DNA from 2 places in the Cupriavidus sp. WS genome. Region 2 is predicted to be linked to the other one. Evidence: predicted binding sites of a transcription regulator. Region 2 holds the regulator's gene; the other holds the start of a gene.
What was found. Region 2 encodes sigma-54, which starts transcription at its own class of promoters, with help from an activator protein. Its sites were predicted from a motif close to TGGCANGNAANCTGCTTT; they were not measured.

Region 1: K206_RS0124225 (collagen-like triple helix repeat-containing protein) is a predicted target of sigma-54. The motif match lies at 1,794-1,811, and genes of this name have one in related genera.

The regions. Positions count from the first base shown of each region.
Region 1 covers NZ_AQPL01000316.1:3,853-10,856, reverse strand. The annotation lists gene K206_RS0124230 (collagen-like triple helix repeat-containing protein) at 1-1,322, opposite strand, end outside; gene K206_RS0124225 (collagen-like triple helix repeat-containing protein) at 1,941-3,122, shown strand; gene K206_RS0124220 (Flp family type IVb pilin) at 3,472-3,648, shown strand; gene K206_RS0124215 (prepilin peptidase) at 3,654-4,160, shown strand; gene K206_RS0124210 (TadE/TadG family type IV pilus assembly protein) at 4,221-4,685, shown strand; gene cpaB (Flp pilus assembly protein CpaB) at 4,771-5,730, shown strand; gene K206_RS0124200 (type II and III secretion system protein family protein) at 5,816-7,004, shown strand, end outside.
Region 2 covers NZ_AQPL01000129.1:31,781-38,784, reverse strand. The annotation lists gene lptC (LPS export ABC transporter periplasmic protein LptC) at 1-61, shown strand, start outside; gene lptA (lipopolysaccharide transport periplasmic protein LptA) at 154-798, shown strand; gene lptB (LPS export ABC transporter ATP-binding protein) at 833-1,621, shown strand; gene K206_RS0112065 (RNA polymerase factor sigma-54) at 1,755-3,230, shown strand; gene hpf (ribosome hibernation-promoting factor, HPF/YfiA family) at 3,280-3,630, shown strand; gene ptsN (PTS IIA-like nitrogen regulatory protein PtsN) at 4,049-4,504, shown strand; gene hprK (HPr(Ser) kinase/phosphatase) at 4,583-5,554, shown strand; gene K206_RS0112045 (PsiF family protein) at 5,757-6,092, shown strand; gene rapZ (RNase adapter RapZ) at 6,209-7,004, shown strand, end outside.

The sequences.
Region 1 (7,004 bases), on a different contig from region 2:
GCGTTGCCAGCTACGCCGGAGACCGCGCCCACCAGGCCGCTGACCAGGCCCGTGACGGGCGCGAGCGGATTGCCCGCGCCGCCGCCGGCCGCGCCGCCGAGATTGCCGAGGCCACCCGTAAGACCACTGGTGAGACCGCTGACCAGGCTGGTGACGGGCGCGAGCGGGTTGTTCGCGGCGCCGCCGGCACCACCACCGAGTCCGCCGAGACCGCCGGTAAGGCCGCCAACGAGGCCCGTGACCGGCGCGAGCGGGTTGCTCGTGCCGCTGCCGCCGCCAAGGCCGCCCGTGAGTCCGCCCAGCAGGCCGGTGATCGGTGCCAGCGGATTGCCGCCCGCGCTGCCGCTGGGGTTGTAGACCGCGCCGCCGAGGGCCGCCACCGTGGTGCCCGCGCCGGCCACGATGCCGCCGACGCCGGACACCACCGGCGTGTCGGTCTGCTTGACCGTGTTGCCGATCTGCGCGATGCCGCCGCCCAGCGTCGTCAGCAGGTTGTTTACCGGCGCGCCGAGGCCGGTGGCCGCGCCAAGCGTCTGCGTGGCGCTGGTGAGCTGCGAGGTCAGCGGTACGATCAGCTTGCTGACGCCGCCGGTGACTTGTTCGACCGGGCCCGTCGACAGCGCCTGGCCGAGCTTGCCGCCCACGCCGTTGACGGCGGTGCCGAGCTGCGACACCAGCGAGCCGACCGGCGTCGTCACCGCGCCCAGCGGCGCCAGCGGGCCGCTGCCCAGGCCGCTGACCAGCGCGCCCGCGTTGGTCACGGCGTTGCCCACCTGGCTCACCACGCCGCCGGTGCTGGCCACCGTGGTGCCGAGCGGGTTGGCGGCATTGGGCATGTTGCCCAGCCCGTCCTGCACGCCGGTGCCCAGCGTGCTCACCGCCGCGCCGAGCGAGCCGATCACGCCGCCCAGGCCATTCTTCGATTCGGTGGAGAGGATGGGCAGGTTGGTGTTCTTGATCTGCGTGCCGAGGTCGCTCACCACGTTGCCGGTGGTAGTCACCACGTTGCCGGCCTGGTTGACGATCTGGCTGGTCGGCGTCAGCGCGGCCGGCGTGGTGCCGCCGCCGTTGTTGCCACCGTTATTGCCACCATTGCTGCCGCCGCTGTCGCCCCCGTTGCTGCCCCCGTTATTGCCGGCGTTGTTTCCGCCGTTGCTGCCGCCGCCCGTGCCCGTACCTGCGCCGGTACCTGCGCCAGTGCCCGCGCCGGTGCCTGCGCCGCTGCCGGTGTCCATCGACGTCGTGCCGCCGCCGCTGGCGCAGCCGCCGAGTGCCAGAAGGGTGCCGAGCAGGGTGGTGACGATGATCTGTTGAGTACGCATGACCTTTTCCTTTTTTCCCGTCGTTTAAATCACGGTGCGCATTGGCGCGTCGTGTTGCACTCCTTTGCGCAAAGGGTGTGCCAGAGCGGGCCGGCATGCGCGCGCGGCACCTGCCGAAATCTCTCCAGCCCTTGCTACGCATGGGTTTCGGGAGGATGAGACATGGCCGGAAAAGGACCAGACATGGGCCCCGCGCGGGGTCTTTCCGCGTTACGCGTTACGTAACGCGGCGGCCCGCGCACGGAACAACGCCGGCCTGCGGACCCCCGCCGCGAGAACGAAGGAAAGCCGGCGCGCGGAACGTCGCGAGGGAACACGTTACGTAGCACGTAACACGCCGGCGGCAGCGAAGCACCGTGCCCCGGCGCGCGCCACGCGGCCCGGCGGCGGCGCGTCGGACCGCGTGCGGCAACGGTTTGCGGCGCGCCGCGCGGCTGCCCGGCGGCGCGTGTCCGGCGCGCGCCGGACGGATGGCACGCAGCTTGCGGTAATGACATCCGACAAGCACCGCGCACGGCGCAACGCCAGCGTCGCGGGCCCGGTCCCCGAGCCAACCACGAAAGCCGTTCGCAGAACAACCGCTAGCACAACCTTCCGCGAGGAAGACCAGGAGATCCCATGAAAGCGCAATCCGCCCCGATGTCGGCCGTGACCCTCGCCTGTGCTGCCGCACTCATGCTGCTGGCCGGCTGCTCCTCCGGCGGGTCCGGCAGCGGCGCCAGCCCCGCCACGCCGACCGCGCCCTCGACGCCGACCACGCCCACCACGCCCACCAGCGCTGACACGACGCCCACGGCGAAGGTCACGGAAGGCGTGGGCAACACGGTGATCGCCGCGGGCAATGCCGTGAGCGACATCGGCAAGCAGATCCAGAACACGCCGCTGCCGCTGGTGCCGGAAGCCACGCGCAACAGCCTCGGCGGCGTGGTGGTGAATGCCGGCGACACGGTCGGCGCGCTCGGCGCGGGCGTGCGCGACGGACTCGGCAAGATGGGCGCGGTGGCCGACCCGCTCGGCGTGACGGTGGCCAGCACCGGCAACGTGGTGCAGAAGGCGGGCGTCACGGTATCGAGCGCGGGCGATCTCGTCAGCAGCCTCGGCACCGGCCCGCTCGCGCCGCTGGGCGCCGTGACCACGCCGGTGGGCGGGCTGGTCAACCAGGTCGGCGGCGTGGTGACGATGGCCGGCGGCACGCTCGGCCAGGCACTGTCGACCGGCCCGGTGGCGCAGGTGACGGGCAGCGTGAGCAAGGCCATCGTGCCGCTGACCACGCAGCTCACCGACGCCACGCAGATGGCCGGCGGCGCCACCGGCCTGGGCGGCCCGCTCGGCAACCTGCTGGCCACGCTCGGCAACTCGGTGGCCAGCGGCGGCAGCCTGATCACCAATACGCACGCCCCGATCGTGTCCAGCCTCGGCGGCGTCGTGACCGAGGCCGGCAAGACCGTTGCCGCGGTCGGCGGGGTCGTGAACGGTCCCGGCTCAGGCAGCGCCGCCAGCCCGCTCGGCGGCCTGCTCAACCTGCCGGGCCTCGGCGGTGCCGCCGGTGGCAGTGGCGGCAGCAATCCGCTCGGCGGCCTGCTCGGCAACCTGCCGGTCGTCGGCGCGGTGGCCGGCGGCGCGGGTGGTTCGGGTGGCAGCGGCGCCGCTGCGGGCGCTCTCGCGCCAGTGACCGGCCTTCTCGCGCCCGTTACCGGATTGCTCGGTGGCTTGCGCAATACGGCAGCGGGCGCTGGCGGAAATGCCAGCGGCGCGCTGCCCGGATTGCCGAATCTGCTCGGTGGTCTGACTTCACACTGATAAAAGTTTTATTTAATTCTCTATTGATTTCGCCTTTATGGTGCGCAGTCGTCCTTACCCCGCGGCTGCGCATCCTTTTACACCGCTGCGCCGGATGGCTTCATCCGGATGGGTGTGGCATCCGGCGCAATTAGTGGTTTTGCTCTTTAAAAACGCACTGTTTTCAAACGGCCGTCAGCCATTAAGCTGAAACAAATATAACCCGAAGGGGGGGTATGGTTGATACATGGCTTTGAACTATAAATTCTCTCACCAGCGTTACTGCTCGATACTAGCCAGGCCAAAAGAGCCCGGCGGTGTCGGAGGGGTAAGCGGACGTTGGGTAACTAAACCTATACGGAGTGACATCATGAAAAAGGCTTTGGCGGGCTTCATCAGGGACGAACGGGGTGCTACTGCAATTGAGTACGGGTTGATTGTGGGGCTGGTCGCATTGGGGATCACCGTGGCTGCAAAGGGACTGGCTACCGATATTGGTACCTTCTTCCAGGCTATCGGCACGAAAATTACAACTATTCTCACCTGATCTAGGTGCTTACCCTTATTGCCGCACTATTCTGCGCGGCGATCATCTGGACCGATTTTGCTTATCGAAAAGTGCCCAATGCCGTGCTGATTGCCGCTATGGCGGCGGTCGGCCTGGCGTTCCCACTCGGCTTGATTCCGGAGCCGGGTCTCGCCTCTCGATTGCTCGGATTCACACTCGGCCTGCTAGTCATGCTGCCTTTCTATGTGCTCGGGCAGATGGGCGCGGGTGACGTCAAATTCTTCGCCGTGGCGGGTCTGCTGACCGGCCCGGTGGGGCTGGTGACGGTGTGGGTCGTGGGCAGCCTGCTGGCTTTCGTGCACGCCTTGCTGGTACGTGCGCGGGAGACGGTGGTCGTGAGGGTATGGGCAGACCATGTGGCGGGCTTGCTGCGGCGCTTGGCAGGCACCGCGCCATCGGTCTCGACAGGGCAGGCAAACGAGGTCAGGGGCATTCCATATGCCGCTTACCTCGCGGTCGGTTTGCTGGTCTGGATGATGCTCGGGAAGTAGGTGTCGCAGTCCGCGCCACCGGTTCGGCGCAAGAAGAACTAAAGCACAACCGGGTGAAGTATGTCATTGCGGGGAAATCACGCCGTGCGGACGCGCTCGTCCGGCGCGGCCGCGCTCGAATTCGCCATCGTATTGCCGATCTTGCTGGCAATGGTGATCGGCATCGTCTATTTCGGGGTCGTTCTGGCGATGCAGCAGGTGCTCACGCTTGCTGCCGAGGAAGGCGCGCGCGCGGCCCTGCGCTATCCCGCAGGGGCCACCGGCAATAACGCCGCGGCAACGCAGGCGTTGAGAGTGAGCGCGGCCTCGGCGACCGCCCTTGCCACCTTGCCGGCATCCATCCGGAATGCCGTTTCTTCCAGCAACGTTGCGCAGACTGTCGCCTGCGCGAACCCGGGCGGCTCGGTCTGCGTCAAGGTCACTCTGAACCTGCCTTCCGGCGCGATCCTGCCCGTCGTGCCGGGCGTGCCGATGCCCGCCACGCTCACCGGCAGCGCCACCGTGCAGCTTGCTCCCGACACATGAACACCAGACCGCCGAGGCCGCGGCCTGACGCGCCTGCCCGCATGCGGCGAGGCCGCGTGCCGCTCAACCGAAACAGAGAGTCCACATGACCAGCAAACAGATTCGCGTGCTCGCCATCGCGCTGCTCGTCCTCGCGCTGCTGCTGGCGCTGCTGGCGTGGCGCGTGGCGCGCACGCCGGCCAAGCCGGCGGCGCCGGTGGCCGCTGCCGCCGAGCTGCATGCCGTGGTGATCACCGTCAAGCCGATCGAAGCGGGCAAGCCGGTTCCCGCCGACGCGCTCAAGGTCGAGCAACTGCCGATCAACCCGACCGGCGCGTACACCGACGTGGCGCGCGTCGCCGGGCAGATCCCGCTGGTCGGCATCGGCGCCAACGTGCCCGTGCTCGAAAGCCAGTTGCTTGCCGGGCTGGCTTCGCAGGTGAAGGAAGGCGAGCGCGCGGTGGCCGTCGCCGTCGATGAGGTGATCGGCGTGGGCAACCAGGTGCAGCCCGGCGATTTCGTCGACGTGTTCGCCGTGTTCCGCCGCGACGGCCAGGAGATCGAAGGCAGCCAGGCGCGCCTGCTGCTGGCGCGCCTGCGCGTGCTGGCCTACGGCGCGGGCACCGTGATCGAGACCGCCAAGCCCGCCCCGGACCAGATGATGGTGCGCCGCGAGGGCGCCAAGACCGCCGTGCTGGCGGTGCCCGTGGCCGACGTCGGCAAGCTGGCGCTGGGGCAGCAGAGCGGACGCCTGCTGCTGGCGCTGCGCAATCCGGAAGACGGCAGCGTGCCGGCCGAGAACCTGCTTGCCGAGCCGGCGCCCGCGCTGCAGGCTCGGCTGCCGGCCGGCGCGCCGGCCGTGCTCACCGCGTCCGACCGGGCCGTGGCCGGGGTGGCGCTGGCAAGCCTGGCCGGCGTGGCCGGCCCCGCCCGGCGCGAGCAGGCCGCGTCCCGGCCGGCGCCGGCGGCCGCGTCCGCCGTGCCGGCGCCGCGGAGCCGCATGGCGAGCAGCGTGGCGCAGAACAGTGTCGAGGTGATCCGCGGCGGCAAGCGCGAGATCGAATGAAGCAAGGCCCCGCGGCCGTCCATGCGTGTCACGCTGGCGAGCCGCGGCGCTTTTCGGACAGTCATACTTTCTGGATAGCCGATTGATGAAATCCCTTCTTGCCGGCGCAGCCACCCTTGCCGTCTGCTGCGCCGTTTCCACCGCCTGGGCGCAGCAGGCGGAGAGTCCGCGGGAGCTGCGGCTCGTGGTCGGCAGCCAGCGGCAGCTGCAGCTGGCCCAGCCGCTGGAGCGCGTCGCCATCGGCAATCCGGCGGTGGCCGACGCCCTGCTGCTGAAGAACCGCGCCGGCGCCAACGGCGTGCTGGTGGTAGCCAAGAAGCCCGGCGCGACCGACCTGATGGTGTGGACGCGCGGCGAGCCGGCGCGGACCATCCATGTCCAGGTGGACGCCACCGAGGCCGAGGCCGATGGCGCCGGCGTGGCCGTGTCGGGCGCGGGCGCCGACATCAGCGGCCAGTCGCGCGATGCGCAGTCGGCCTGGCGCGCGCAGCAGCTGGCGCGCGCGGCCACCGCCGGCGCGGAAGGCAAGGGCAGCATGGTGGCAGACCGCTCGACCATTCCCGTCAGCGGCACCGTGCAGGTGGACGTGAAGGTGGTGGAGATCAGCAAGACGGTGCTCAAGGAGGTCGGCTTCAATTTCTATCGCAACAACGGCGGCTTCGCCTTCGGCACGTTCGCGCCGTCGTCGCTGAACAAGTTCACCTTCACGCCGGGCGCGAACGGCACCGGCTCGCTGAGCACGGACGTCAGCCTGCCGATCAGCAGCGCCTTCAACCTCGTCGCGGCGTCGTTCTCGCGCGGCATCTTCGCCAACCTGAGCCTGCTGGAAAGCAACGGCATGGCGCGCGTGCTGGCCGAGCCCAGCCTGGTGGCGCTGTCGGGCCAGAGCGCGAGCTTTCTCGCCGGCGGCGAGATTCCGATCCCGGTGCCGCAGGCGCTGGGCACCACCACGATCCAGTTCAAGCCGTTCGGCATCGGCCTGAGCGTGACGCCCACGATCCTGTCCAAGGACCGCATCGCGCTCAAGGTGGCGCCGGAAGCGAGCGATCTCGATCCCTCGCGCGGCGTCTCGATCAACGGCACGCTGGTGCCCGGCATCGTCACGCGCCGCGCCGACACCACGGTGGAGCTGGGCGACGGCGAGAGTTTCGTGATTGGCGGCCTGGTCAGCCGCAACACGGTCAGCAACGTCAGCAAGGTGCCGTTCCTCGGCGACCTGCCGATCATCGGCACCTTCTTCCGCAACCTGAATTTCAACCAGGAGGACCGCGAGC
Region 2 (7,004 bases):
ACAATTGCTGGGTAACGTACACGGCACCATCATCACGGTCCCGCCGCCGGCCAGGCCGTGAGCAGGGCCTGACGTGGCCCCACCCGGAAACCGCCAGAGAAACGAAGCCGCCCGCGGGCCACAGCCGTCCGCGCCAACCGCCACCACGCCAATATGAATCCATTCCTGACGACATCGTCCTGTCGCCGCCGCGGCACGGCTGCCCTGATGACGGCTGCGGCCCTCCTCGGCCTGGCGCTGGCCGCGCCGGCCCGCGCCGAGAAGGCCGACCGCGACAAGCCGCTGGTGCTGGAGGCCGACAACGCCAGCTACGACGACGTCAAGCAGGTGTACGTACTGACCGGCAACGTGGTGCTGACCAAGGGCACGATGGTGCTGAAGTCGGACGCGGCGGAAGTGCGCACCGACCCCGAGGGCTACCAGTACGCGGTGGCCACCTCCAAGGGCGGCAAGCAGGCCTACATCCGCCAGAAGCGCGACAACGTCGACGAATACATCGACGGCTGGGGCGACCGCATCGAGTCCGACGGCAAGCAGGACCTGTCCAAGCTGATCGGCCACGCCCGCATGGCGCGCCTGGCCGGCGCCAAGCTGATCGACGAGATCCGCGGCGCGGTGATCACCTACGACAGCCGCAACGAGTTCTACACGGCCACCGGCGGCACCGACAACGCCACCGCGGGCAGCCCGTCCGGGCGCGTGCGCGCGGTGCTGTCGCCGCGCCAGGAGCAGCCCGCCAGCGGCGCCGCCGCCAGCGCGCTGCCGCTCAAGCCCGCGCCGGCCCCCGCCGCCCCCTGACCCCGCCGCAGCCGACCCACGGATTCACGCCTTCATGACCGCTACCCTGACCGAACCGTCGTCCGCGACCAACGTCCTGACCGAAAGCAGCACGCTCGTCGTGCGCCACCTGAAGAAGCGCTACGGCTCGCGCACGGTGGTCAAGGACGTGTCGCTCGACGTGAAAAGCGGCGAGGTGGTGGGCCTGCTCGGCCCCAACGGCGCGGGCAAGACCACCTCGTTCTACATGATCGTCGGGCTGGTGGCGCTGGACGAGGGCGACATCGTGCTCGACGACAAGCACATCAGCGGCCTGGCCATCCACGAGCGCGCCCGCATGGGCCTGTCCTACCTGCCGCAGGAAGCGTCGGTGTTCCGCAAGCTCAACGTGCAGGAGAACATCCGCGCCGTGCTGGAATTGCAGGTCCACGACGGCAAGCCGCTGGCCAAGGCCGAGATCGAGCGGCGCCTGGACACCCTGCTCGACGACCTGCAGATCGCCCACCTGCGCGACAACCCGGCGCTGTCGCTGTCGGGCGGCGAGCGCCGCCGCGTGGAAATCGCGCGCGCGCTGGCCTCCGCGCCGCGCTTCATCCTGCTCGACGAGCCGTTCGCCGGCGTGGACCCGATCGCGGTGGGCGAGATCCAGCGCATCGTCAGCTTCCTCAAGGCGCGCAACATCGGCGTGCTGATCACCGACCACAACGTGCGCGAGACCCTGGGCATCTGCGACCACGCCTACATCATCAGCGAAGGCACGGTGCTGGCGTCCGGGCAGCCGGAAGACATCATCGCCAACGAGTCGGTGCGCAAGGTCTACCTGGGCGAGAACTTCCGCATGTAGCCGCGGGAGGGGCACGCGGGGACACCCGCGAGGCGGCGTTCATGCCGCCTTTCGCCCCGCAAACGATCACGGCGACGCCAGCGATAGCAATTTCCGTTCCACCAGTACGGAAGTTGGGCATAAAATAGCTCGCATGAAACCGTCGCTACAGCTCCGCCTCTCGCAACATCTCGCGCTCACGCCGCAACTCCAGCAGTCGATCCGCCTGCTGCAACTGTCCACGCTCGAACTGCAGCAGGAAGTGGAACAGGCCCTGACCGAGAATCCGCTGCTCGAACGCGAGAACGACTGGATCGAAAGCCCGCTGCGCGTGGCCGCCGACGGCTCGGTCAACCTGCAGAGCGCGCCCGCGCCGGCCCCCGCCGACGGCCAGGGCACCAGCGAGAACCGCGCCGACGGCGCCGCCGACAGCGAGGACAGCTACAGCGACAGCGGCGAGGACTACGGCAACGACTGGAGCCTGGACGACTTCGCCCGCCGCCCGCAGGGCGACGAGGACGAAAAGACCCCGATGCAGTTGCGCGACGCGGAGCCCACGCTGCGCGAGCACCTGATGGAGCAGCTCGCCCCGCTGAAGATCTCCATGCGCGACAAGGGCCTGGCCATCTTCCTGATCGAGTCGCTCGACGACGACGGCTACCTGAGCGCCTCGCTCGAGGAAATCTGCACGGAACTGCCCGAGGAGCTCGAATTCGAGCTCGACGAGGTGCACGCCATCCTCACGCTGCTGCAGAGCTTCGACCCCGCCGGCGTGGGCGCGCGCAACGCCGCCGAATGCCTGGCGCTGCAGCTGCGCCGGCTCAAGCATCCGCAGCGCGAGCTGGCCCTGACCATCGTCACCAGCCATCTCGAACTGCTCGCGGTGCGCGACTACACGCGCCTGAAGAAGGCGCTGCAGGTCGACGAGGCCGACCTCAAGGCCGCGCACGAGCTGATCCGCTCGCTCGCGCCCTACCCCGGCCATGCCTACAGCCGCCCCGAAGCCGACTTCGTCGTGCCCGACGTGTTCGTGCGGAAAATGAGCGGCGGCTGGATCGCGCAGCTCAACCCGGATGTGATGCCGCGGCTACGCATCAACGACATGTACGCGCAGATCCTGCGCGGCGCAAAAGGCGACTCCGGCGCGGCCGGGCTGCAGCAGAAGCTGCAGGAAGCGCGCTGGCTCATCAAGAATATCCAGCAGCGCTTCGACACCATATTGCGCGTCGCACAAGCGATTGTCGAACGTCAAAAGAACTTCTTCACCCACGGGGAAATTGCGATGCGCCCCTTGGTTTTGCGGGAGATTGCCGATACACTGGGTTTACACGAGTCCACCATCTCTCGGGTGACAACTAATAAATACATGGCAACGCCGATGGGGACTTTCGAGCTGAAGTACTTCTTCGGCAGTCACGTATCCACGGAAACCGGCGGCGCGGCCTCATCAACGGCAATCAGGGCGTTGATCAAGCAACTCATAGGAGCCGAAGACCCCAGGAACCCCCTGTCGGACAGCAGGATCGCCGAACTGCTCGGCGAGCAAGGCTTCGTGGTGGCCCGGCGAACCGTGGCCAAATACCGTGAAGCGCTGAAAATCCCTGCCGTCAATCTCCGCAAGACTTTGTAGCCGAGCCGCACCGCCTGCCTGGTGTGGCTCTTTCAGAAGGAGAAACGCTATGAACTTCAAGATCAGTGGACACCACTTGGACATCACGCCCCCGCTGCGTGAGTACGTGGAAACGAAACTGGAGCGTATCGTCAGGCATTTCGATCAAGTCATTGGCGTAAGCGTGCTGCTCTCTGTCGACAATACAAAAGAAAAGGACCGGCGGCAATATGCGGAAATCAATCTACATCTCAAGGGCAAGGACATCTTTGTCGAGGCGCATCACGAAGACCTGTATGCCGCCATCGACGCACTGGTCGACAAGCTCGACCGGCAGGTGATTCGCCACAAGGATCGCGTGCAGAGCCACGACCGCGACGCGGTCAAGTACCAGATGGCCGCATCGCAGATGCAGCAATGACCGTGCCTGGCGGCCCGCCAAGGGGGCCGCCGGTGTCAGTCCCTTGAACCAGAACAAGCCGCGCCCGTTGCGCGGCTTTTTTGCGCCGTCCGCTTTCGTGTCCACCCTCGCGCCGGCGGCCGTTGCGCAATGCCACAAGGGGATTCCGCAACGCCCCGCCGCCGGTGTATGCTGCGCAATACATGAACGGTGGTTCAGCGATTCCGGGCATGCGCGCGGCACCGCTTCCGCGCACGGGCTATTGCGATGCACAAGGCGGGGGCGGGCCTGCTCTATAATGGCCAGACGCCCGACACCGGCATGGGACAACCGGTGCAATGCGGGTATGAGCCGGCACCAGCCTTTTCATCCCCTTTTTGCCTGGCGCGCCCCCCTGCCGGCCCCGGGCCTGCTTACTAGAAAAACCTGCGCATTCCACATGAATCGTTTGGCTAAATTGCTGCCACCCGGCAACATCAACCTCGACGTCAGCGTCACCAGCAAGAAGCGGGTGTTCGAACAGGCCGGGCTCCTCTTCGAGAACAACCACGGCGTAGCGCGCGCCACCGTGACCGACAACCTGTTTGCCCGCGAATCGCTGGGCTCGACCGGCCTCGGCGCCGGCGTGGCCATTCCGCACGGCCGCATCAAGGGCCTGAAGCAGCCGCTGGCCGGCTTCATGCGCCTGGCCGAGCCGATCCCGTTCGAGTCGCCGGACGGCAAGCCGGTATCGCTGCTGATCTTCCTGCTGGTGCCCGAGCAGGCCACCCAGCAACACCTGGAAATCCTCTCCGAGATCGCCCAGCTGCTGTCCGACCGCGAAATGCGCGAAGGACTCGCCACCCTGCCCACTTCCGATGCCGTGCACCAGTTGCTGACGCAATGGCATCCCTGATCCGCCTGGGCAGCCGCCACCCGGCACGCCGGGCGACGGCCCGCCCGGCCTGAAAGCCCGTCCCCCGAAAGTAGCCGCATGGAACTCACTGGCGTCACCTCGCAGTCGATCTTCGACGACAACGCAGCCGACATCAAACTCTCCTGGGTTGCTGGGCTGGAAGGCGCGGACCGCGCCTTCGACGTCGAGTTCGCGCGCGAAGCCACCTCCGCCGCCGACCTCGTCGGCCACCTGAACCTGATCCACCCGAACCGGATCCAGGTGCTCGGCAAGCCGGAGATCACCTACTACCAGCGCCTCGACGACGAGATGCGCAAGCGCCAGATGGGCGAGCTGATCCTGCTCGAGCCGCCGTTCCTGGTGATCGCCGACGGCATGGAGCCGCCGCCCGACCTGGAACTGCGCTGCACGCGCTCGTCCACGCCGCTGTTCACCACGCCGGTGTCCTCGGCCGCGGTGATCGACCACCTGCGGCTCTATCTCTCGCGGATCTCCGCGCCGCGCGTGACCATGCACGGCGTGTTCCTCGACATCCTCGGCATGGGCGTGCTGATCATGGGCGAGTCGGGCCTGGGCAAGAGCGAGCTCGGCCTGGAACTGATCTCGCGCGGACACGGGCTGGTGGCCGACGACGCGGTGGACTTCGTGCGCCTGGGGCCGGACTTCATCGAAGGCCGCTGCCCGCCGCTGCTGCAGAACCTGCTTGAGGTGCGCGGGCTGGGCCTGCTCGACATCAAGACCATCTTCGGCGAGACCGCGGTGCGCCGGAAGATGAAGATGAAGCTGGTGGTGCAGCTCGTGCGCCGCAACGACGGCGAGTTCGAGCGCCTGCCGCTCGATTCGCAATACCTCGACGTGCTCGGCCTGCCGATCCACATGGTCAAGATCCAGGTGGCGGCCGGCCGCAACCTCGCCGTGCTGGTCGAGGCCGCCGTGCGCAACACCATCCTGCGCCTGCGCGGCATCGACACGCTGCGCGACTTCATGGACCGCCAGCGCGCGGCGATGCAGGCCGACGTGGTCGCGCGCGGCCAGGGCCGGCTGCTCTGAAGCGCCGGGAGCGCGGGCGCGCGCGCGCAGAAAGCGCGCCCGCCCCGCGCGGTTTTCATTTGCTTACATTGCTTGCGGGTCCAGGCCGTCAACGGCTTTGGGACATCGTCCGTTTTGTGCTGTAATGGGCATCGAGCCCACCCCGAGCCGCCGCGCCGACAGGCCGGCGGCCATGACGTTTTCCACAGCCAGGAGAGCAAGCATGAAGAAGATGATCGCGATGTGCGCGCTGGTAGCCCCGCTGTTCGCCAGCGTGGCGTTTGCCCAGACGGCTGCGGCCCCCGCCGCACCCGCCGCCCCCGCGGCGGCACCCGCAGCCGCCAACACCCAGCAGGACAAGATGAAGGCCTGCAACACCCAGGCTTCCGGCAAGAAGGGCGACGAGCGCAAGACCTTCATGAAGGGCTGCCTGTCGAACAAGCCGGCGGCGGCGCCCGGCAACAGCCAGCAGGAAAAGATGAAGGCGTGCAACAAGGACGCCACCGGCAAGAAGGGCGACGAGCGCAAGGCCTTCATGAAGGATTGCCTGTCCAAGTAAAAGGGCCGCCCTTGCGGCAAGGCACGCAGTCGAATGGCGAACCCCGGTTCGCCATTTTTCTTGGCGCCCGCGCCGTCATGACGGCGTCATTCCCCTGATGTTATGCTTGTGACGCTATGCGCATCATACTTATCACCGGAATTTCCGGCTCCGGCAAGTCGGTCGCCCTGAACGTACTGGAAGACGCGGGCTACTACTGCGTCGACAACCTGCCAGCGCAGTTCATCCCCGAACTGGCGCGCTATCTCGCGTCCCAGGGCTACACGCACCTGGGCGTCGCCACCGACATCCGCAGCCGCGAATCGCTCGACCAGCTGCCGGGCACGCTGCGCGACCTCGCGGCCGAGCACCAGGTCCGCGTGGTGTTCCTGACCGCCAATACCGACGCGCTGGTGCAGCGCTACTCGGAGACGCGGCGGCGCCACCCGCTGTCCATGCGCACCGAGAAGCCCGGCGCGGCCGGCGAGAACAATGCAGACAATGTCGCCGCTGCCGCGCCGCTCAACGACACCTCGCTGGTCGAGGCGATCGAGATGGAGCGCGAGCTGCTCAGCCCGCTGGCCGAGGCCGCGCACCGCATCGACACCAGCAACGTGCGCACCAACACGCTGCGCGCCTGGATCAAGGAATTCGTGCGCGAAGACGGCCTGCAGCTCACGCTGCTGTTCGAGTCGTTCGGCTTCAAGCACGGCGTGCCCAGCGACGCGGACATGGTGTTCGACGTGCGCTCGCTGCCCAATCCGTACTACGACCTCGCCCTGCGCCCGCTGACCGGGCGCGACGCGCCGGTGATCGACTTCCTGCAGAGCCAGCCGATGGTGCTGGCGATGGCCGAGGACATCCGCGCCTACGTCGAAAAGTGGCTGCCGAGTTTCATCGCCGACAACCGCAGCTACCTGACCGTGGCCATCG